Regions from separate parts of the Rhodococcus olei genome, predicted to be linked through region 1. Evidence: riboswitches for the same ligand, from Rfam matches in the RefSeq annotation. Region 1 holds a riboswitch; the other holds the start of a gene.
The links. A riboswitch is a leader RNA that binds a small molecule or an ion and turns the genes downstream of it on or off. The one in region 1 is predicted to bind cyclic di-AMP.
Positions count from the first base shown of each region.

Region 2: it holds a riboswitch for cyclic di-AMP, as region 1 does, so the genes downstream of both, ABD951_RS13375 (C40 family peptidase) here and ABD951_RS25540 (resuscitation-promoting factor Rpf1 domain-containing protein) in region 1, are expected to answer to the same signal.

Region 1 is NZ_BAABFB010000075.1:167,368-177,546, reverse strand. It holds gene ABD951_RS25550 (helicase-associated domain-containing protein) at 1-1,607, opposite strand, end outside; gene ABD951_RS25545 (hypothetical protein) at 1,668-1,859, shown strand; gene ABD951_RS25540 (resuscitation-promoting factor Rpf1 domain-containing protein) at 1,929-2,558, opposite strand; cyclic di-AMP (ydaO/yuaA leader) riboswitch at 2,563-2,767, opposite strand; gene ABD951_RS25535 (glycosyltransferase 87 family protein) at 2,899-4,221, opposite strand; gene ABD951_RS25530 (YccF domain-containing protein) at 4,218-4,625, opposite strand; gene ABD951_RS25525 (hypothetical protein) at 4,628-4,882, opposite strand; gene ABD951_RS25520 (cold-shock protein) at 5,039-5,449, shown strand; gene ABD951_RS25515 (DUF2771 family protein) at 5,513-6,004, opposite strand; gene ABD951_RS25510 (MFS transporter) at 6,055-7,758, opposite strand; gene ABD951_RS25505 (glutaminyl-peptide cyclotransferase) at 7,824-8,648, opposite strand; gene ABD951_RS25500 (DUF3027 domain-containing protein) at 8,679-9,665, shown strand; gene ABD951_RS25495 (sacsin N-terminal ATP-binding-like domain-containing protein) at 9,662-10,179, shown strand, end outside.
Region 2 is NZ_BAABFB010000044.1:22,784-32,962, reverse strand. It holds gene ABD951_RS13410 (ArsA family ATPase) at 1-742, opposite strand, end outside; gene ABD951_RS13405 (SRPBCC family protein) at 772-1,209, opposite strand; gene ABD951_RS13400 (polyketide cyclase / dehydrase and lipid transport) at 1,246-1,635, opposite strand; gene ABD951_RS13395 (AMP-dependent synthetase/ligase) at 1,752-3,557, shown strand; gene ABD951_RS13390 (glycosyltransferase family 4 protein) at 3,638-4,762, opposite strand; gene ABD951_RS13385 (gluzincin family metallopeptidase) at 4,816-6,087, opposite strand; gene ABD951_RS13380 (C40 family peptidase) at 6,168-7,211, opposite strand; gene ABD951_RS13375 (C40 family peptidase) at 7,437-8,003, opposite strand; cyclic di-AMP (ydaO/yuaA leader) riboswitch at 8,016-8,181, opposite strand; gene ABD951_RS13370 (hypothetical protein) at 8,310-8,717, opposite strand; gene ABD951_RS13365 (DEDD exonuclease domain-containing protein) at 8,726-10,179, shown strand, end outside.

The DNA.
Region 1 (10,179 bases):
GTGAACAGGGTGTGCAGTTCGGCCGCGGTGCGGCCTGCGTCCAGGGCCCGCCGGACGCTCGCCTCGCCGACCCGGTACACGGTCGCGGCACCCGCGGACTCGACGTCGGCGACCAGGGTGACCTGCTCGAGCAGGTCCGGGACCAGCGGCCCCGGCGCGACCACCGTCAGGTCCGCCTGCACCAGCACGTAGTCGATCGGTGTCGGCAGGGCCGACGTCATCTCGGCGAGCACGGACTCCGGGGGAGCGCCGTGCAGCAGGCTGCGGCCGGGGGACGACAGCGCGCCCCGGCCGAGGAACCCGACTGCGGTCGCCTCCGCGAGGGTGTGCTCGATCGCCGACGCACCCAGCCGTGCCGACCAGCGGGGACGCCGCCACGCCACCACCGCCGCGACGTCGGCCGCGTCCGATCCGACCCCCGTCCCGAGCTCGGCGACGACGTCGAGGACGAATCGCCGGTCCCGCGGGGCGCCCGAGGCGCGCACCTCGTCCGACAGTGCCGCGATCGGCTTGTCCCCGTGGTCGCGCAGACCCACCACCCACGGTCGCCGTGGCAGCTCGAGCCACGTCTGCGCAAGCAGCTGCCACCGGTGCGCCGGGGATGCGTCGAGCCACGAGTCGGCGGCGGAGGTCGGAGCCCAGTAGTCGTCGCCGGTGTCCGCGGCGGGCAGCGGTTCGGGGATGCCGCTCGACACCAGGCCGGCGGCGGCGAGCAGTTCGACGAGCAGGCTGATCCGGGTGTCGTCGACGCCCGCGACCTTCGCGAGCCGGCGGATCTCCCGTACCCCGAGCCCACCGGCCTTGAGTGCGGGCGCCGGATGGTCGCCGAGGGCCGCGAGCAGGGCCTCGCAGTGCCGGATCAGTTCCAGCGCCTCGCCCGCCGCGGCGGCGTTCGTCTCGGCGGTCTTGTGTTTGTGGGTGCGCACCGGCGGCGGGGTCAGCACGGTCGGATCGGTCACGGTCTCGCCGCGCAGCGCCTGACCGACCTGGAACGGAAGCTCGACGGTCTGTTCGTCCAGCCAGGAGAGCAGGCCCAGCGACAGGAGCCGCTGCACGGGACGATCCGGCGGCGTGCCCGGTGCGGCGTCGCGGGTGCGGCCGATCGGAGAACTCGTCGCGAGGGTGTCGATCAGTCGGCGTTCGGCGTCGGTCAGCTCCGCCAGCGTCGCGGAGATCTGCTCGGCGGACATCGAGGTCGTCGCCGGGTCGATCCGCCACCCGACCGCCTCCCGGGCCGCCGGCGTCACGCGCAACAGTGTCGTGCCCCACACCAGTGCCCGCTCCCGCAGCACGGTCAGGGCCCGGTCCACGGCCTTGACCGGCGCCCGGCCCGCGACCGCATCGGTGAGCTGTTCCCGCCGCACGCCCGACTCGCCGGCCCCCTCGCGCGCGAGCAGACCGATCAGGGTGAGCTCGAGCACGCTCAGGTCGTCGGCGACACGCAGCACCGATGCGCGCTGCTCGGCCCGCGCCGCCAGCACCGACAGATTCGCCGGTGGCGGGACCGCGAGGTCGGGCCGCAGCCGCAGCAGCCCCGCCAGTTCGCTGTCGCTGCGGGCGCTCAGCCAGGTGGCCAGGCTGTCGGTCGAGGGATCGGTGGCGGTCATCGCATCTCAGATTAGTGACCTGGGCTGTACGCGATACAGGCTCGGTGTCAAAATGGCCTCGTGGCTAACAATTCGAGCAAGCAGTACGTTGATCCCGGCTGGCCGAAGCACCTCGAGGAAGGGGACCACGCGGTCACCGAACTCTCCTCGACCCGTTCCGGTGGGCTCTCCCCGTTCGGTGAGGACACCGAGTTCCCGCGGCCGGTGTCGGAGCTTCCCTACCTTCACCCCCAGACCGTCGTCAACCGCTGACGACCGGTCCGACGACCAGAAGGGCCCCGCACCGAATCGGTGCGGGGCCCTTCTTCCGTGTTCGGGGGCTCAGCGCTGGGCGACGAGCGGAGCGTAGGTCGTGAGGAAGTCGATGACCTGCGGGTTGAGCTTGGCCTGGTCGTAGATCGCGGCGATCTGCGGGTCGATCGCGATGCCGCGCGCCTTGATGTCCTCGAGGGTGCTGTCGAGCCGGTCGAGCACGTCGGCGGTGCCGTGGGTGGTCGGGACGCTGGTGACGTCCGGAGTCTGGGCGGGCGCCGGCGCCGGGGTCTCGACCTTCGCGGCCGGGGCGGTGCGCTGGGTCGGCGAGCTGGTCAGTCCGAGGCTGGCGGAGCAGGACGGCCACGCGCCCCAACCCTGCGAGGCGAGGACCTTCTCGGCGACCGCGATCTGCTGCTCACGGGTGGCCTGGTTGGCCGTCGCGGCGTACTGGCCGCCGCCGTGCGAGGTCCAGGTGCTGGGGGAGAACTGGAGGCCGCCCTGGAAGCCGTTGCCGGTGTTGATGGACCAGTTGCCGCCGGCCTCGCACTGGGCCAGCCGGTCCCAGTCGGAGTCCGGGGCGGCGCCTGCGGGGGCCGCGAAGGCCGCGCCCGCTGCACCGAACACGGCGGTGGTGACGACGACCTTGGCGGCGGTCTTACGAGTGTTCGTGGGCTTGCGATGGCGTCCAGCGCTCATGGAGGTTTCCTCTCCGCACGCGCCTGCGAGGTCAGCTGTCGGGTTCGGGCTGAGAGGTTGCCCGGCCGTGATCGCTCCGTGATCGGCGCGAAAAGCGGCTTCACCCCAAGGAAGGCCGGTTGCTCGCCTCCCGGTGTCCACTGGGGACGTGGGTCCCCCGTCCTCGTCCCTGGGTTCTTCCGTGGGAATCCGTTCCGCGGGACAAGGTTTGGCGCGGCGGTCCGGACTGGCCGGAACACCGACCGGAGATGACCGTACGTGGCCGACCGCGGTGAGTCACCTCATCCGTCACCGGCGTGTTCGTCGGCGTTTCGCCCGAGATTGGTGGCGTTTGCGCAGGTCAGGTGGTCGCTGCTCGTCCGAGACCGCCCCGTGATCCAACCGTTATGTGAGGCAGATCACAAGAGTTGTCGATGCTGACCTGGCCCTCCGCGCGACCCGCTCGGGCCATCGCGATCAGCGTCCCGACCGCGACCGCGACGAACATCAGCGGATACACCGCGCTGAAGATCGGGGCCAGCGTCGGCGACGTCGGAATCATGAACAGGCCGATCGCGTAGACCCCGTCCGGGAACCGGTGCGCCCAGCACAACAACGGGACGACGATCGCGACGGGCAGCAGCCACGCCGTCGCCCGACCGGCCCGCAGCGCGCGGTCCACGGCCAGGATCAGCAGCGGCACGAACCACACCCAGTGGTGCCCCCAGGAGAACGGCGACACCGCGCTGGAGGTGAGACCGCACAGCGTGGTCGCGAGCAGTTCCAGACCGCGCAGGTGGGCGAGACGCGCCGCTGCCAGGCCCAGCACGGCCAGCGCCAGGGCGACGGCCAGCCACAGCAGTCGCGGCGGCTCGGCGGTGTGCAGCCACCGGGCGAGCACCCCCGATGCCGCCTGGTTCGCCGGCCAGGCCGTCTCCCCGATCCGCGTCGAGTGCCAGAGCGTCCCGGTCCAGTAGGCGCGCGAGTCCGAGAAGATCACCGCGAACCCGACGGCCACCGTCGCGGCAAGCCCGCCGACCGCGGTCGCAGCCGCCCGCCACTGCCGGGTGACGAGCAGGTGCACGACGAACAGGGCGGGCGTCAGCTTGATCCCCGCCGCGATCCCGACCCCGACACCCCGCAGCCTGCTGCCCTCGGGTCGGCCCAGGTCCCACAGGATCAGCAGCATCAGCAGCAGGTTGACCTGGCCGAGCCAGATGGTGGTCCGCACCGGCTCGAGCCAGCTCACGATCACGGTGAGCAGGCCGCCGGCCAGGTACAGGGTGCGGTCGGTGCGGTAGCCGAGCAGTCGCCAGCACAGCACCACGACGAGGTAGAGGGCGGCGAAGTTGACCAGACCGCCGAGCAGGGTCGTCATCTCCGGCGAGAAGACCCGCAGCGGGGCGAACAACACCGCCGAGAACGGGGGATAGGTCCACCACATGCCGCCGTGCAGGGCGTGGTCGTAGAGTCCCGCGCCGGTCAGCACGGTGGCGCCGCCGCTGCGGTAGACGAGCAGGTCCAGGCCGTTGCGGAAGAACCCCCACAGCGGCTGACCGAGCGGGACGACGCGGTCGTGGGCGATGACGACGGCCGCGGCGAGGACCGCGAGCGTGCCGAGGAACAGTGGGTGGCTTGGCAGTGTCCGCCCCGCATCCGGGACGATGCGGGGCGGGCGGATCATGCGCTGTAGCCGGGTTGGCTGCCTTGTGTCGACCGGACGTCGACGATCTCCTTGCCGAGCGGCATCAGCGAGATCGGGATCATCTTCAGATTCGCGAGGGCGAGCGGGATGCCGATGATCGTGATCGCCATCGCGATCGCGCTCACCACGTGTCCGATGGCCAGCCAGATGCCGCACAGCACCAGCCAGATGACGTTGCCGATCAGGGATCCGACACCGGAGGTCGGTTTGTCGACGACGGTCTTGCCGAACGGCCACAGCGCGTACAGCCCGATCCGGAACGCGGCGATGCCGAACGGGATCGTGATGATCAGGATGCAGCACAGCACGCCGGCGACGAAGTAGCCGAGCGCCAGCCACAGCCCGCCGAAGACGAGCCAGATGATGTTGAGGATCAGTCTCACTGTTACTCCTCTCCTCGAACGCGTCGCCCGGCCCGCAGGGCGGACACGATGCCGAGCAGGAACCCGATCGGGCAGGCCATCGCCACCAGGTACAGGGCGAGACCGGGGGTGTGGTCGGTCGCGTGGACCACGAAGATCGCGACGATCGCGAGCAGACCGACGAAGAACAGGGCGAGTGCGACGCGCAGCAGAGCGGTGCCGCCGGCGGGGGACGGGGTGCCGGAGGCAGGCTCGCTGCCGGGGATTTCGGGGGCCACATGTCCACGGTATCGCCCGCAAACCCATGTGCCCGTGAAGGGCACGCGGGGGTAGACTGCGGGGCATCGCGTCCCACACACGGTGGGGCGCGTTCGTTTATGTGGTCGATTGACCATGGGGTCGTGAGACACGGACATGGATGAGCAGGTGACACAGTGCCTACCGGCAAGGTGAAGTGGTACGACGTTGAGAAGGGCTTCGGCTTCCTCTCCCAGGACGAGGGGGAGGACGTCTACGTCCGGTCGTCCGCGCTGCCCGCGGGGGTCGAGGGACTCAAGGCCGGGCAGCGGGTGGAGTTCGGGATGGCCGCGGGCCGTCGCGGACCGCAGGCCCTGAGCCTGAAGGTGCTCGACCCGGCGCCGACGCTGCGTCAGGGCGCAGTGCGGCGGGACGAGACGGTCCGCAAGCACACCCCCGACGAACTGCACGGCATGGTCGAGGACATGATCACGCTGCTGGAGGCGAAGGTCCAGCCCGACCTGCGCAAGGGCAAGTACCCGGACCGCAAGACCGCGCAGCGGATCTCCGAGGTGGTGCGGGCCGTCGCGCGCGAACTCGACCGCTGACGACAGGCCCGACGACAGCGAGCCCCCGGTCCGGTGACCGGGGGCTCGCTGCGTTCGGTGTCGCTACTGCGCGACCGCGGGCAGCTCCGGCAGCGTCTGGATCGCCCACATCGGGGCGAAGTCCCGCTGCGACGGCTGCTGGATGATCACGCCCAGCAGCTGCTCGTGCTCGCGGGTGGGGACCGTCACCGCGTACGCCTCGCCGGCCGTGTAGTCGCGGTACCCCTCGAACACCTCACCGGTGCGCGGGTCGCCGAACTGGACGTTGAGCCGCCAGTTGCCGTCCGCGATGTCCTTCGGCAGCGACAACTCGAGCGGGGAGCCCGGCGGGACCGGCAGGTTGGCGACCTCGAGATCCGCACACCGCATGCTCGAGTCGCAGACCCCGGCGTCGACCCGGACGGAGTTGCCGTGCGCGTAGGCGGTGATCGTGGGCAGGGTCTCGGGCGCGTTGCGGACGAGCACCGTGACGACCGCGGCGAGGCCGGCGGCCGCGATCAACACGACCACGACCACCATCACGAGGATCTTCTTCGTCCGGGCTTGCAGGGTCATCGCATTCCGTTTCTCGTTCTACGTCCCCGCCGCGGTGGCGGGTGCGGTGTTCAGTCGGCTCGGGAGCCGGTTCGCCTCGGGCCGTGGCCGACGGGGGCTTCCTGGTTGACGTGCTCGGGGCGCTTGCCGCCGAGGCCCGGCAGCAACGTGCGGCCACGGTACGTCAGGTACGTCTGGATCAGGCCGAGCACCAGCACGACCGAGACGACGGTGAAACCGATCCAGTACGTCGTCGGCAGCAGCACGCCGAGCGCGCCGCCGACCACCCAGCTCAGTTGCAGGACCGTCTCGGAGCGGCCGAAGCCGGACGCGATGGATTCCTCGGGCAGGTCCTGCTGCAGGGACGCGTCGAGGGACACCTTCGCCAGCGCGCTCGCCCCGGCCGCGACCAGGGTCGCCAGCGCGGCGGTGAGCAGGCTGTCGGTGACGGCGGCGACGACCGCGATCGCGGTCACCGCGGCCGTGCAGCGCAGCACGATCACCGCGGGCCGGCCGAGCTTGAGGCGGGCGCCGGCCGCGTTGCCGGCGAAGTTGCCGATCGCCGCGGCCGCGCCGACGAGGCCGAGCATCGCGGCCTGCACGAGCGGCTCGTGCTCGGTGCGCGACTTCGCGACGAAGGCGACGTAGAGGGTGAGGAATCCGGTCAGGACGCGGATCGTGCTGTTGCCCCACAGGCCGGTGACGGTGGCGCGGCCCAGCGGCTGTCTGCGCGTGCTGGGCGTGAACGCCTCCTGCTGCTCGCGGGTGATGACCTCGGTGACCGCGTCGTCGCCGTGGTACGCGATCGTCGCGGGGACCTCGCCCTCGGTGACCTCCACCCACGCCGGGATGCGCATGCTCAGGTAGGCGCCGAACGCGGTGATCGCGGCGGTCAGCCACAACGCCCCGGCGGAACCGAACGCGAACGCCACGACGCCGGCGACGCCGCCGGCGACGATCGTGCCGCCGATCAGCCCGAACACCGTCAGCCGCGAGTTGGTGCGCACCAGGTCGATGTCGGGTGGCAGGACCCGTGGGGTGACCGCGCTCTTGAGCACCGAGAACGACTTGCTCAGCACCATCATCCCGAGCGCGCAGGGATACAGGGCCCAGCTGTCGAAGTTGAAGACCAGCAGCAGGGCCAGGACGGTGCGCAACGCGAAGGACGCCGCCAGCGCGATCCGGCGGCCGCGCTGCAGCCGGTCGAGGGCCGGGCCGATCAGCGGGGCGATCACCGCGAACGGCGCGATCGTGATCAGCAGGTACAGCGCCACCTTGGTCTTGTCCTCGCCGGTGGCGGCGGAGAAGAACAGGGTGTTGGCGAGCGCGACCGCGACCGTGGCGTCGGTCGCGAAGTTCGCCATCACCGCGTACGTCAGATGTGTCAGGCCGGACTTGTCGGCGCCGTCGGCGGTCGCGGCACGGTGGAACGTCGCGATGCCACGGTTGGTCAGCTCCCGGCTGCGCATCGCCGCCACCCGGGTGACGGTCAGTTTGCGCGGAATCGGCGGCGGTTTCGGGCCCCGCGTCTTCGCGCCGCGGAGCTGTTCGGTGCGCTGCTCGGCGGCGTCGTCACGCGGGGGCGCCGACTCCGCGTCGGACGGTCGGGAGCCGGGGGTGGGACCGGTCGGGTGCAGCGGCGGCAGCGGCTGCCTGCGACCCGGCGCACGGCGCGGCGGCGGGTAGTTCGCGTAACCCGGGTGGACCGCGTCGTGACCGCCGTCGGCTGCTGCGCGACGCCCGTCGGGGTCGGAGGGTTGGCGCGGTGCGGTCACGGGTTCAATTCTGTCCTAGGAGCGGGCCGATGAACCACAGGCCCCCGACCGATGTCGCGGCCAGGTCAGGAGACGAAGCGCACATCGAACACGAACGGATACAGCTTGCCGGTGATCAGGAACCGGTCGGTGCCCGGAACGGCGGCGATGCCGTTGAGCACGTCGACGCCCTTCTCCTGCTCGGCGGTCAGCAGACCGGACGCGTCGACGATCGCGACGACTCTGCCGGTGGCCGGGTCGATCCGGACGATGTCCGAGGTCTGCCAGACGTTCGCGTAGACCATGCCGTCCGGGGTGCACTCGAGTTCGTTGAGCCGGTCGACGGGCTTGCCGTCGAGGGTCACCGCGACGCTGCCGACGGGCTGGAAGGTCACCGGGTCCCGGAAGGTCAGGGTGTCGGAGCCGTTGCTCATCACCAGCCGGTTCGCTTGTGCGCACAGACCCCAGCCCTCGCCGTCGTAGGTGACGCGGGCGCGTTCGGCGAGGGTGTCGCGGTCCCGCGCGAACGCGACGTGGTCCCGCCACGTCAGCTGCCACACCGTGTCGCCGGCGACCGTGAGCCCCTCCCCGAACACGTCGTCGGGGAGCGGGACCCGAACCCGCTCGACACCGGTGCCGAGGTCGCGCGCGCTGATGTGCGAGCGGCCGAGCAGACCCGTACCCTCGAGCAACTCCGCGCCCGACACCTCGAGACCCTGCGTGAACGAGGTCGGGTCGTGCGGCGAGGTGCCGAGCACCTCGACGTGCAGCCGCGGCACCGAGCTCGACGTCAGCGATCCGGACCCGGCAGATCCGGTGTCGACGGAGCCTGCCGCGCACCCGCCCACCGTCAGGGCGGTCACGGCGGCCACGAGGCTGAAGGCGCGATACCGGGTCACGGTCGCAAGCATGGCAGCCCGAGCGGGTGCGGTGTGGCGGCGATACGGCAAAATGAGGGTGTGAGTGCCCAATCTGCCCCCGAGCTTGCCCCCGTGCGTCCGCTGCTGGCCGAGGCCGTGGTGATTGCCCGCCGGGCACTGGCCGACCTCGGTGAGGTCCAGGTCGGTGCGCACCTCGGTGTCACCGCCGAGGACGAGTGCTCCGCGACCCACCGGTTCGAGGCCACCCTGCCCGGCTACCACGGATGGCAGTGGGCGGTCGTGCTGGCGGCCCTGCCGGACTCCGATCGGGTGACCGTGAGCGAGTCGGCGCTGCTGCCCGGACCGGATGCGCTGGTCGCACCCGAGTGGTTGCCGTGGGACCAGCGGATCCGCGCCGGCGACCTGACCCCCGGCGACCTGCTGGCTCCCCGCGCGGACGACCCGCGGCTGGTGCCCGGGTACGTCGCGACCGGCGATCCGGTCGTCGACGACCTCGCCCGCGAGGTCGGGCTGGGGCGCAAGAAGGTGATGAGCCTCGAGGGCCGGCTCGACGCGGCGCAGCGCTGGCACGACGGTGACCACGGTCCGGACTCGGAGATGGCCAAGGCCGCTCCGTCGATCTGCGCCCGGTGCGGGTTCTATCTGCCGCTGGCGGGGTCGCTGGGCGCCGCGTTCGGGGTGTGCGGCAACGAGATGTCCGCGGACGGACAGGTCGTCGACGCCGAGTACGGCTGCGGCGCGCACTCGGACGTCGAGCTGCCCGGCGGTGGCGGCACCCCCCGGTTCGACGCCTACGACGACGGCGCGGTCGAGGTCGTGACCCTGCCGCCGACCGTGCGGCCCGAGCCGGTCGAGGCCGAGCCCGCCCCGCAGGAGCAGGCCGGTCCCGAGGATCACGCCGACACCGCGTCCGCCGAGCAGGCCCCGGCACAGCCCACCGAGGTCGACGTGACCGATGTGGACGTGACCGTGGCGGCCGAGACCGCCGAGGCTCCGGCCGACGCGCCCGCGGACGCAGACGGATCGGACGCGGCATCGACCGAGTGACGGCAGCCGACCCCTTCGGCACGTCGGCACTGCGGGACGCGACCCTCCTCGCGTGGGGCACGTCGCCGACCCGGCTGCGGGAGGACGCAGCGACCGAGTCGGACCTGGTGCGTGGCGGCTACCGGGACCGCGTGCTCACCGAGCTGGCGCAGAACGCCGCCGACGCGGCGGCCCGGACGTCGGTCGCCGGACGGCTGCGGGTCGAGCTCGACGGGGACCGGTTGTCCGTCGCCAACGTCGGCGCGCCCCTGGACGAATCCGGGGTGCACGCGCTCTCGGCGCTGCGGGTGTCGGGGAAGACCGACGGGGTCGGGCGGTTCGGCGTCGGGTTCACCGCGGTGCGGTCGGTGAGCGACGAGATCGAGGTGCGTTCGAGCTCCGGTTCGGTTGCGTTCTCCGCGGCCCGGACCCGGGCCGAGATCGAGCGGACCGGCCTGCCCGAACCGGACCACGGGGTCCCGGTGCTGCGGCTGGTCTGGGCCACCGAGGAGGCACCGGCCGCTGGGTACGACAC
Region 2 (10,179 bases), on a different contig from region 1:
GCAGAACGCCGTTGAAAACCACATCGTCGAGACGGATTCCCAGCAGGGCCAGCGCGGTCACCGTGCGCCGGGCCTCCGCCGCGGCCACCGACTGCGCGCCGACCACCAGCCGCACCCCGGTCCGGGACCGGTCGGCGAGCAGGGCGCGGACCGGCACCGTCGACTCCACCAGCCGGTCGGCCAGCAGGGCCGTCAGCAGCTGCCACTGCGGGGTGTCCTGGCCCAGCGTGACCCGCCGGTGCCGCGGCCAGATCCGTTCCACCCCGTCGGCGACCAGGTCCGCGACCGTGAGCAGGCGCAGCGCGTCCGCGGTCGCGGGGCAGTCGACCAACAGGACGTCCCAGTCGCCGCCGTTCGCCAGACGCGTGACCTCGGCGAGCCCGACGAGTTCCTGGGCACCCGGGAGCGACGTGAGCTCGGCGGGATCGGGCAGCGCCGCGGCGTGGTCGTGTCCCGGCCCCGCGGGCGCCAGCGCACCCAGTGCGTCGAGGCGACGCTGCAGCAGCGCCAGGGTGTCCAGTTCGAGGACCTCGAGTCCACCGCCCGCACCGCCGGCGCCCTCGATGTCGCGGACCGCGTCGTCGGCGCCCGGTCGCCGCGCCGTCCCCAGTACGTCCGAGACCGAGTGCGCCTGGTCGAGCGAGACGAGCAGCACCCGAGATCCCGTGCGCGCCAATGCCACGGCGGTGGCCGCGGCCACGGTGGTCTTCCCGACGCCTCCCTTGCCGACGACGAACTGCACCCGCGGGTACGCGTCGGCCTCTCTCGCGGTCAGCCCTCGACCCTCTTCTTCAGTTCCTTGAGTGCGGTGTCGGTGATCGCCTTCTCCGCCTTGCGCGTGAACAGCCCGATCATCGGGATCGTCAGGTCCACCGTCAGCTCGTAGGTCACCATCGTCGACCCGTCGGGCAGCGGCTCGAGCGTGTAGGACCCGGACTGCGCCTTCTGGATCTCGCCCGAGACCAGTTCCCACGAGACCGACCGGCCGTCAGCGGCCCAGTCGAACTCGAGCACGTAGGTGTCCTTGACCATGCCCGCGTCGAGGACGAACCGAACCTGCCGGGCACGCCCGGACGGACCGACCTCGAGCACCTCGACGGACTTCGCGGCCGCCACCCACTGCGGGTACGCGGCGTAGTCCGCGATCACGTCCATCACCTGTCGCGGTGTCGCGGCGATCGTGATCGACCTCTTGGTCTTCTCGGCCATGCGAGAACGTTTCCTTTCCACCCGGCCCGTTCGGCGTCAGCGCTGCGGGGACTCCCCGGCGGGCCGGCCCGCCTCGAGCTCCCGCTTCGCCTCGAACGTGACGACCTTCCCGGCGAGCCGACGCGCGTGGTTCATCGCGGCGAGGTCGAGCGAGGCGACGTCCTCGGGCGCCACACCGGCAGGCTCGGCGTGCAGGAAGTAGTGCACGATCGTGCCGTCGAGTTCGGGTTCGAGCCAGAGCTCCATGGTCCCGGTCAGCGCGCCGTCGACGGTCCAGCGAATCCCCTTCTCCGCGCGGTCCTCCCGGACGTCGATCCGGAGGTCGGGCCACCACCGGCGCCATTTCGCGCGAACCCCGAGAACCTCCGCGACCCGTGCCGGCGGCGCCGCGATGAACGTCTGGTCCGCAACCTGAATGCTGCTCACCCACACAGCTTCACATATCCGCCGCGGCCGAGGTGGCGCAGGTCGCGTCGAGCAGGGTTTAGAGTGGACCCGAGTAATACCTACTCGTCAGTATCCTCAGGTTCGGAGGCCAGCACGTGCGTGAATTCAGCGTTCCCCTCAACTTCGCCGTCCCGGCCGACGGATCCGCGGTCGATGCCGTCCACACCCACGCCGCGACGACCCCGAACCTGGTGCTGTTCAAGCGACTGGCGGGTGGCACCTGGATCGACGTGACCGCCGCCGAGATCGCCGAGCAGGTCACCGCGGTCGCCAAGGGACTGATCGCGTCGGGTGTCGCACCCGGCGACCGCGTTGCCCTGATGTCCGGGACCCGCTACGAGTGGCCGATCCTCGACTTCGCGATCTGGTCGGCCGGCGCGGTCACCGTTCCGATCTACGAGACGTCCGCCGCCGACCAGGTGCGCTGGATTCTCGAGGACTCCGCCGCGGTCGCGCTGATCGTCGAGAACGACGGCCACGCCCGCACCGTCGCCGACGTCACCGGGCAGTTCCCCGGCCTGCACACGGTGCTGCAGATCGAGACCACCGACGGCAGCGCCGGCGCGATCGCGGCGCTCGTCGAGCGCGGCGCCGAGATCGCCGACGACGAGGTGCGGTCCCGAACCGCCGCACTGCAGGCGTCCGACCCGGCCACCCTGATCTACACCTCCGGCACCACCGGACGGCCCAAGGGCTGCATGCTCACCCACTCGAACCTGATCGCCGAGTCGCAGGCGATCGCGACCTCCGGGTTCGGCACCCTGCTGCAGCCGGGCCGCCGCAACCTGATGTTCCTGCCGCTGGCCCACGTGCTGGCCCGCGCCGTCAGCCTCGCCGCGTTCAACGCAGGCACCACCGTCGGTCACACCTCCGACACGAAGAACATCCTCACCGCCTTCGGCGAGTTCAAGCCGGACTTCATCCTGTCGGTGCCGCGGGTGTTCGAGAAGGTCTACAACACCGCCAGCCAGAAGGCCCACAACGACGGCAAGGGCAAGATCTTCGACCTGGCCGCGGACGTCGCGGTGGAGTGGAGCCGCGCCCAGGACACCGGCGGAGCGGGATTCGTGCTGAACCTCAAGCACACCGTGTTCGACAAGCTCGTGTACGGCAAGCTGAAGGCCGCGCTCGGCGGCCAGTGCCAGCTCGCGATCTCCGGTGGCGCACCGCTCGGCGCCCGCCTCGGACACTTCTTCCGCGGCATCGGCGTCACGATCTACGAGGGCTACGGCCTGACCGAGACCACCGCCGCGATCACGGTCAACTCGCCGGGCAACCAGAAGATCGGCACCGTCGGAAAGCCGTTGGCCGGCAACTCCGTTCGGATCGCCGACGACGGCGAGATCCTGCTGTCCGGTCCGGTCGTGTTCACCGGGTACTGGCACAACGAGACCGCCACGAAGGAGGCGATCGACGACGGCTGGTTCCACACCGGCGACCTCGGCTCGCTCGACACCGAGGGCTACCTGAGCATCACCGGCCGCAAGAAGGAGATCATCGTCACCGCGGGCGGCAAGAACGTGGCCCCGGCCGTGCTCGAGGACCACCTCCGGGCGCACCCGTTGATCAGCCAGGCGATCGTCGTCGGCGACCAGAAGCCGTTCATCGGCGCCCTGATCACCGTCGACCCTGAAGCGTGGCCGGGCTGGCTCGAGCGCAACAGCAAGCCCGCCGGCGCCACGGTCGAGGACCTGCTCGCCGACGCCGACCTCGTCGCCGAGGTCGACTCCGCGATCGCCGACGCGAACCGCCTCGTCTCGCACGCCGAGGCCATCAAGAAGTACCGCATCCTGCCGGTCGACTTCACCGAGGAGACGGGTGAGCTCACCCCGACGCTCAAGCTCAAGCGCAACGTCATCCACCAGAACCACGGTGCCGTGATCGAGGCGATCTACGGCTGAGCAGCGTCGCTGCCGGTGAGTGGGTGACGCCCACTCACCGGCGCCGCAGCCGCGACGGCAGCGCGCGGCCGTCGCAGGCGCTACAGCAGGGCGCGCAGCTTCGCGGCCATCAGGTCCCAGCCCCATTGCTCGGACGCCCACTTCCGGCCGGCCACGCCCATCGCAGCCGCCCGGTCGCGGTCGGCGAGCACCGAGACCACCGACTCCGCGACCGCGGCCACCGAGCGCCCGTCGACGACGTGCCCGGTCTCCCCCTCGCGCACGGTTTCCGGTGCACCGCCGGAATCGCCGGCGATCACCGGGACACCGGTCGCCGACGCCTCCAGGTAGACGATCCCGAGACCCTCGACGTCGAGCCCCGCGCCGCGGGTGCGGCACGGCATCGCGAACACGTCGGCGATCGTGTGGTGCGCGGCGAGTTCGGCGGCCGGCACCCCACCGGTGAACACGACGTGCTCGTCCACGCCGACCCGGCCCGCGAGCCGACGCAGCGACTCCTCGTACGGTCCGCCGCCGACGATCACGAGGACGGCGCCGTCGATCTCCCGACGGATCCGCGGCAGCGCCCGGATCAGGACGTCCTGCCCCTTCCTCGGCACCAGCCGCGACAGGCACAGGATCGTCGGCCGCTCGCCCAGCCCGTACCGGGCCCGCAGCTCGGCCCGGGCGGCCGGATCGGGACGGAAGGTCTCGCTGTCCACGCCGGGCGGCAGGTGCTCGAGACCGGCCCGCGGTCCGAACGCCGCGGAGAAGCGGCGCCGGGTGTACTTGCTGACGTACGTGACGACGTCGGCGGTGTCGCCGATGCGGCGCAGCGACCGCCGCGCCCCGGGCACCATCGACCAGCCGACCTCGTGTCCGTGTGTGCTCGCCACCACCCGCTGTGCGCCGGCTCGGCGCAGGTGCGGCCCCAGCAGCGCCAGCGGTGCCGCGGCGCCGAACCACACACTGTCGCAGTCGCGGCTGCGCAGCAGCTTGGCCGCCTTCCGGGCCACCAGCGGGGTCGGCAGCATCAGCGTCGTGGGGTGCCGGACGACCTCGAACGGCTGCTGTGCGTCGAACCTGGTGTGGCTGTCACCACGCCACCGCGGCGCGTACACGACCAGCTCGTCGGCGGGCAGCGCCGTGGCCAGCGCGTGCAGGTAGGACTGGATGCCGCCGGGTCGCGGTGGAAAGTCGTTCGTCACCAACAGGGTTCGGCGCATGGGTCCACCGTATGCGGTGGCTCCCGGACCCGGTGCCGCAGGGTCGACGTCGGTCAGTGAAGCTGATCCGACAGCCAGGATCCCCACTGCGCGATCAGCTCGCGGGTCGGGACCCCGAGCACGGCCCGGATCCGCTCGTCGACGACGGTTGCGTCCGCGGGTCCGGTGGCCAGCGTGCGGTACAGGTCCCGCAGCCGGTCCTCACCGAACCGGTCCGCGATGAACGTGGTCACGGTCCACGCCGACTCGTACGCGGCGACGGCCCGCTCACCGCCCGCGGTGAAGTCGGCGTCCGACGGCAACCGGGCGGGAGGACCGTGCGCGGCGACCGCGGCCGACACGGTCGGCGCGACCGCCCTGACACCCTCGCCGTCTCCCCGGTGCCCGACGTGGTCGGCGAATCCCTCCAGCATCCACATCGGCGACCCGTCGGTGGTGCCGGCCCGGGTCGCGACGTGGGTCAGCTCGTGCCGCAGGACCGCCCGGCGGTTCACCTCGGTGAGCCGGTCACCGGCGGTGGGGCTGAACACGATCCGTTGCCCGGTCACCGTCGACGCCCCGGGCGTCACCGCGTCGGAGACGGACACCGCGGCGATGTCGGACCCGCTGTGCCCGGTACCGACCTGCTCGGTGAACTCGTCCCGGTCCGCGGTCACGATCACGACGGCGCGGCGTGCCCAGTCGGGGCCCCACACGTCGGTGACCGCGGGTACCGCGGTGGCGAGTTCGTCGACGAGCGCGTCGATCAGTCCCTGCTGCCCGGGGTGGCCGAGCACCACCGAGGTGCCGCCCCCGGTCTCCACCGACCGGGTCACGATGGGACCGAAATCCCAAGGACCACGCCACGTCTGGCGGTCGTACTCGGCGAGCGGCCGGTCGGAGACCAGTTTCCACTCGTCACCGCGGCGCGCGACCACGAGAGAGACCGGCTTACGGGTCGGGCCCTGGTCCGCCTCCGCGATCGCGTACCGCAGGTGGACCTGCGGTGCCCACACGTCGGTGGCCTGCAGCTGCTCCGCCAGATCGCTCGGAACCGGCGTCTCCGGTGCGTTGCCGATCTCGTAGCCCCAGTCCGACAGCGGCACGCCCGCCAGGTTGTGCATCCGCCGCAGCTCGGCGGGCAGGAACTCCGGCATCGCGCCCTGGTCGAACAGTGCCGCGAGCGCCGCCTCGTCTCCGGACCGCACCGCGACGGCCCACCGGTCCAGCAGTGCCTGGACCCCGGCACGACGCGCCTGCTCGAACGGACTCGCCGGCGCCGTCGACGTCGACGCGGCGGCCGGCTCGGACGGGTGCGGTCGCAGGGTCAGACCCGCGGCTCCCACGACGACGAGCAGCAGGCCCCCGAGCGCGGCGGCCTCCCAGGGCCGGATCCGGCGCCGCGGCGCTTTCCCCGCGTCGATGGTCAGTACCTGCGGGCGCCGTAGAACGGGTAGGCGTCCAGCGGGGCGACCTTCACCGGCACCCCGAACGTCGACGCGTGCACGATGTTGCCGTTGCCGGCGTACATGCCCACGTGCGACGCGTCGGAGTAGTACAGCACCAGGTCACCCGGCTGCAGGTCTTCCTTCCGGACCGGAGTGCCGGAGGCCGCCTGGGCCTGGCTCGACCGCGGCAACACCTTGCCGATCTGCTTGTACGCCCACACCATCAGACCCGAGCAGTCGTAGCCGTCGGGGCCGGTGGCGCCCCACACGTACGGCTTGCCGACCTGCGTCAGCGCCGCCTGCAGGGCACTCGAGTTGGACCCGGGCACCAGGCCTTTCAGCACGATCGACGGGTCGTACCCGGGTGGGAACGCAGACCCGGCGAGGGTGGCCTTCTCCGCGCTGGTCAACGCGGCGAAGGCCTGGGTCACCTGTCCGATCTGGGCCTGCAGGTCGCTCTGCGTGCGCTGCAGGTCGTCGCTGATCGAACGGGCGTGCTCGGTGGCCGTGCGGGCGTCGTCCGCCGACCTGCGCGACGCCTCCTCCGCGGCCGCGGCCGCGTCCCCGGCCTCCTTGAACTTGCCGACCTGGGCCGCGGTGTCCGCGGAGAGCACGCTCAACGTCGACATCTGGTCGAGCAGCTGCTGCGGCGAGTCCGAGACCATCACCGCGAACAGCCGGTTGACGCGCCCGCCCTGGTAGTTGGCGGCCGTCAGACGATCCACAGCGGGCTGGAACTGCGCCATCGCGCTCCGCGCCTCGTCGAGCCGCCGCTGGTCCTCCTGGTGACGGGTCTCGGCGTCCCGCTGGACCGCGAGCTTGGAGTCGAGGTCGATCTGGGCGTTGTGCATCGCCTCGGTGGTCTGTTCCGACTTCCGCGAGAGGTCGGTGAGCCGCTGCAGCGCGGCGGTCGGATTGTCGAGCGCGGGATCGGCGCCGGCCGGACCAGTGCCGGCAGTCGCGAGCGCGAGGGTGAGTACTCCGGCAGCGATCGCGGTGGATCGCTTCCTCAGTGACGCCACGAACCGGGTACTCCTGTTCTTCCGCACGAAAAAGTCTCGGCAAGGTTACGGAACGGCACAGCGCGGTGTCCACCCGGTGAATGACGGCCGGGCGAGACCTCGGACACCGCGACGGGCCCGCCGATCCGGAAGGGATCGACGGGCCCGTCGGCGGTCTGCGATGCGTCGTGGCACTTCCCCGTTCCGCGGCGCATCACGGACACGTCACCAGGTGGGCGGCGGCCGTCAGTAGCGGCGCGCGCCGTCCATCGGCATCGACCCCAGCGGGGCGCGCTTGACCGGGGTGCCGGAGGTGGCGGCGTGGATGATCTCGCCGTTGCCGGCGTAGATGCCCGAGTGCGATCCGCCGTAGAACGAGACGACGTCACCGGGCTGCAGGTCCTTGGCCGACACCGGCGTGCCGGCCGCGGCCTGGTCGTAGCTGGTGCGGGGCAGGTTCAGGCCGGCCTGCTTGAAGGCCCACTGGACGAGGCCGGAGCAGTCGAAGGCATCCGGTCCGGCGGCGCCCCACACGTACGGGGCACCGATCTTGCTGGCCGCGGCCTCGACGGCCTTCTGGCCCACGGTCTTGATCTGATCCGGAGCGGGCACCTGCACGTTCGGCAGCGGCGGGAGCTGCGGCAGGGCCGGGATCTGGATGGTCTGGGCCGGAACGCCCGGGATGTCGAACGTGCCGACGCCGGGCACCGTGACCGGTTCGGCGAAGGCAGGGGCCGCGGTGGCCGTGATCGCGCCGATGGTGAGGGCGCTGGCGACGGCGGCGCGCCGGGCCTTGGAGCTCAGTGTTGCCACGAAAGGAGGTGCCTTTCTTCCATTCCTCCGCCGACCGAGTTAGCTGACGGGTTCGGGCCGGGAAGATTCGGCCCTACCCGACGGCACGCGGTCTGCGCTCCGGCGGGATTCACCCCAATGGAAACGTGGGTTCCCGGTTCGATTCCCTTGCGGGAGATCGATTAGGCGGTACCTGGCGATGCCGCTCCGGTGTGGCGCGGCAAGACTCCGTCAGGTCTCGAGAAGATTACGAAAGCCCTCCGGCGGTGTCGACCCGAAGCCCGCCGGAAACCGGACAAAGCGCCCGTTTTTACCCCTCGACAACCATCAGGCGACTCCGGTGTCACGAACAGATAACGACCGACCGGTCTGCGTCGGATCGACGGCCGGAACCAGTCGCAGCCTCGGCACCATACCGACGTCGGCGAGCGCCTCCATCGCTGCTCGTTCGTCCTGCTCAATACTCATTCGGGCCGCAACGGCGGCACCCGTCGCCGGCACCGGGTCCGCCGCCCCGGGGTACCCGAGCAGCACCGTCACCACGCAGTCGCCGCAGGCGATGTCGCGAACCGCGCACTCGCTGCAATCCACAATCATTGTGACCCTCGTCTCATCCGTGCCGCCGGGCGTTTCCCGCTGCCCGATACGACGCACGCTAGCGAAGCCCCCCGACAGCACATCCGACCCGAACCGCCTGCCACCGGGCGGCTCCGACGGCACCAGCGCGACCCGCATCGGAAGCGATGTCGGTGCCGCCGCCTAGCCTCGGCCGCGTGAGTTCCCGCGACGCCGCCGCACACCAGCTGACGTTCGACGAGCTGGACACCCCGTTGCGGGACACCACGTTCGTGGTCGTCGACCTCGAGACCACCGGCAGCAGCCCGGCCGACGACGCGATCACCGAGATCGGCGCGGTGAAGATCCGCGGCGGGCAGGTGCTCGGCGAGCTCGGCACCCTGGTCGACCCCGGCCGCACCGTTCCACCGCACATCGTCACGTTGACCGGCATCACGTCGGCGATGCTCGTCGATGCGCCACGCATCGAGCAGGTGCTGCCCAGCTTCCTCGAGTTCGCGCGCGGTGCGGTGCTGGTCGCACACAACGCCCCGTTCGACGTCGGGTTCCTGAAGGCTGCGGTGGCGCGACACGACCTCGCCTGGCCGCCGTTCCAGGTGCTGTGCACGGTCAAGCTCGCCCGCCGCGTGCTCTCCCGCGAGGAGGCGCCGTCGGTGCGCCTGTCGGCGCTCGCCGACCTGTTCCACGTCACCACCCGCCCGACCCACCGCGCCCTCGACGACGCCCGCGCCACCGTCGACGTCCTGCACGCACTGATCGAGCGGGTCGGCAACCTGGGCGTGCACAGCTACCCGGAGCTGGTCGACTACCTGCCGAACGTGTCGTCGGCCCAGCGCGGCAAGCGCGGGCTGGCAGCGCACCTGCCCCGCACCCCCGGCGTCTACCTGTTCCGGGGCCCGTCCGACGAGGTGCTCTACGTCGGGACGGCCGTCAATCTGCAGCGCCGGGTCCGCGGCTACTTCACCGGATCCGAGACCCGGGCGCGGATGAAGGAGATGGTGGCACTGGCCACCCGCATCGACCACGTCGAGTGCGCGCACGGACTCGAGGCCGCGGTACGCGAACTGCGCCTGTTGGCCGCCCACGCGCCTCCGTACAACCGGCGCTCGAAGTTCCCCAAGCGGGCGTGGTGGATCACCCTGACCGACGAGCCGTTTCCCCGGCTGTCGATCACCCGGCGCGCCGACGCCGACTCCCTCGGACCGTTCACGAATCGCACCGACGCGGCCGACGTCGCCGCGACGATCACCGACGTGTGCCGGATTCGAAACTGCACCAAGAAGATTCGACGCGACCAGGTGCACGGACCGGATTGTCCGGACGGCGTCGTCGGCGGCTGCCCGGCCGGCTCCGACCCGCAGACACCCGAGCGGTACGGTGCGGCGGTCGCGGCGGTGCGGGCCCTGATTCGCGGCACCGACGACGCCCCACTGCGCCGGCTGCGGTCCCGGATCGACGAGCTGGCCGCCGCCGAACTGTTCGAGAGCGCGGCCCGGCTGCGGGACCGTACCGCTGCCCTCGGCACCGCGTTGCGTCGCGCCCAGCGGCTCGCCGCGGTCGCCGCGATCGACGAACTGGTCGCCGCCCGGCCACGGGACGGCGGGGGCTGGGAGTTCGCCGT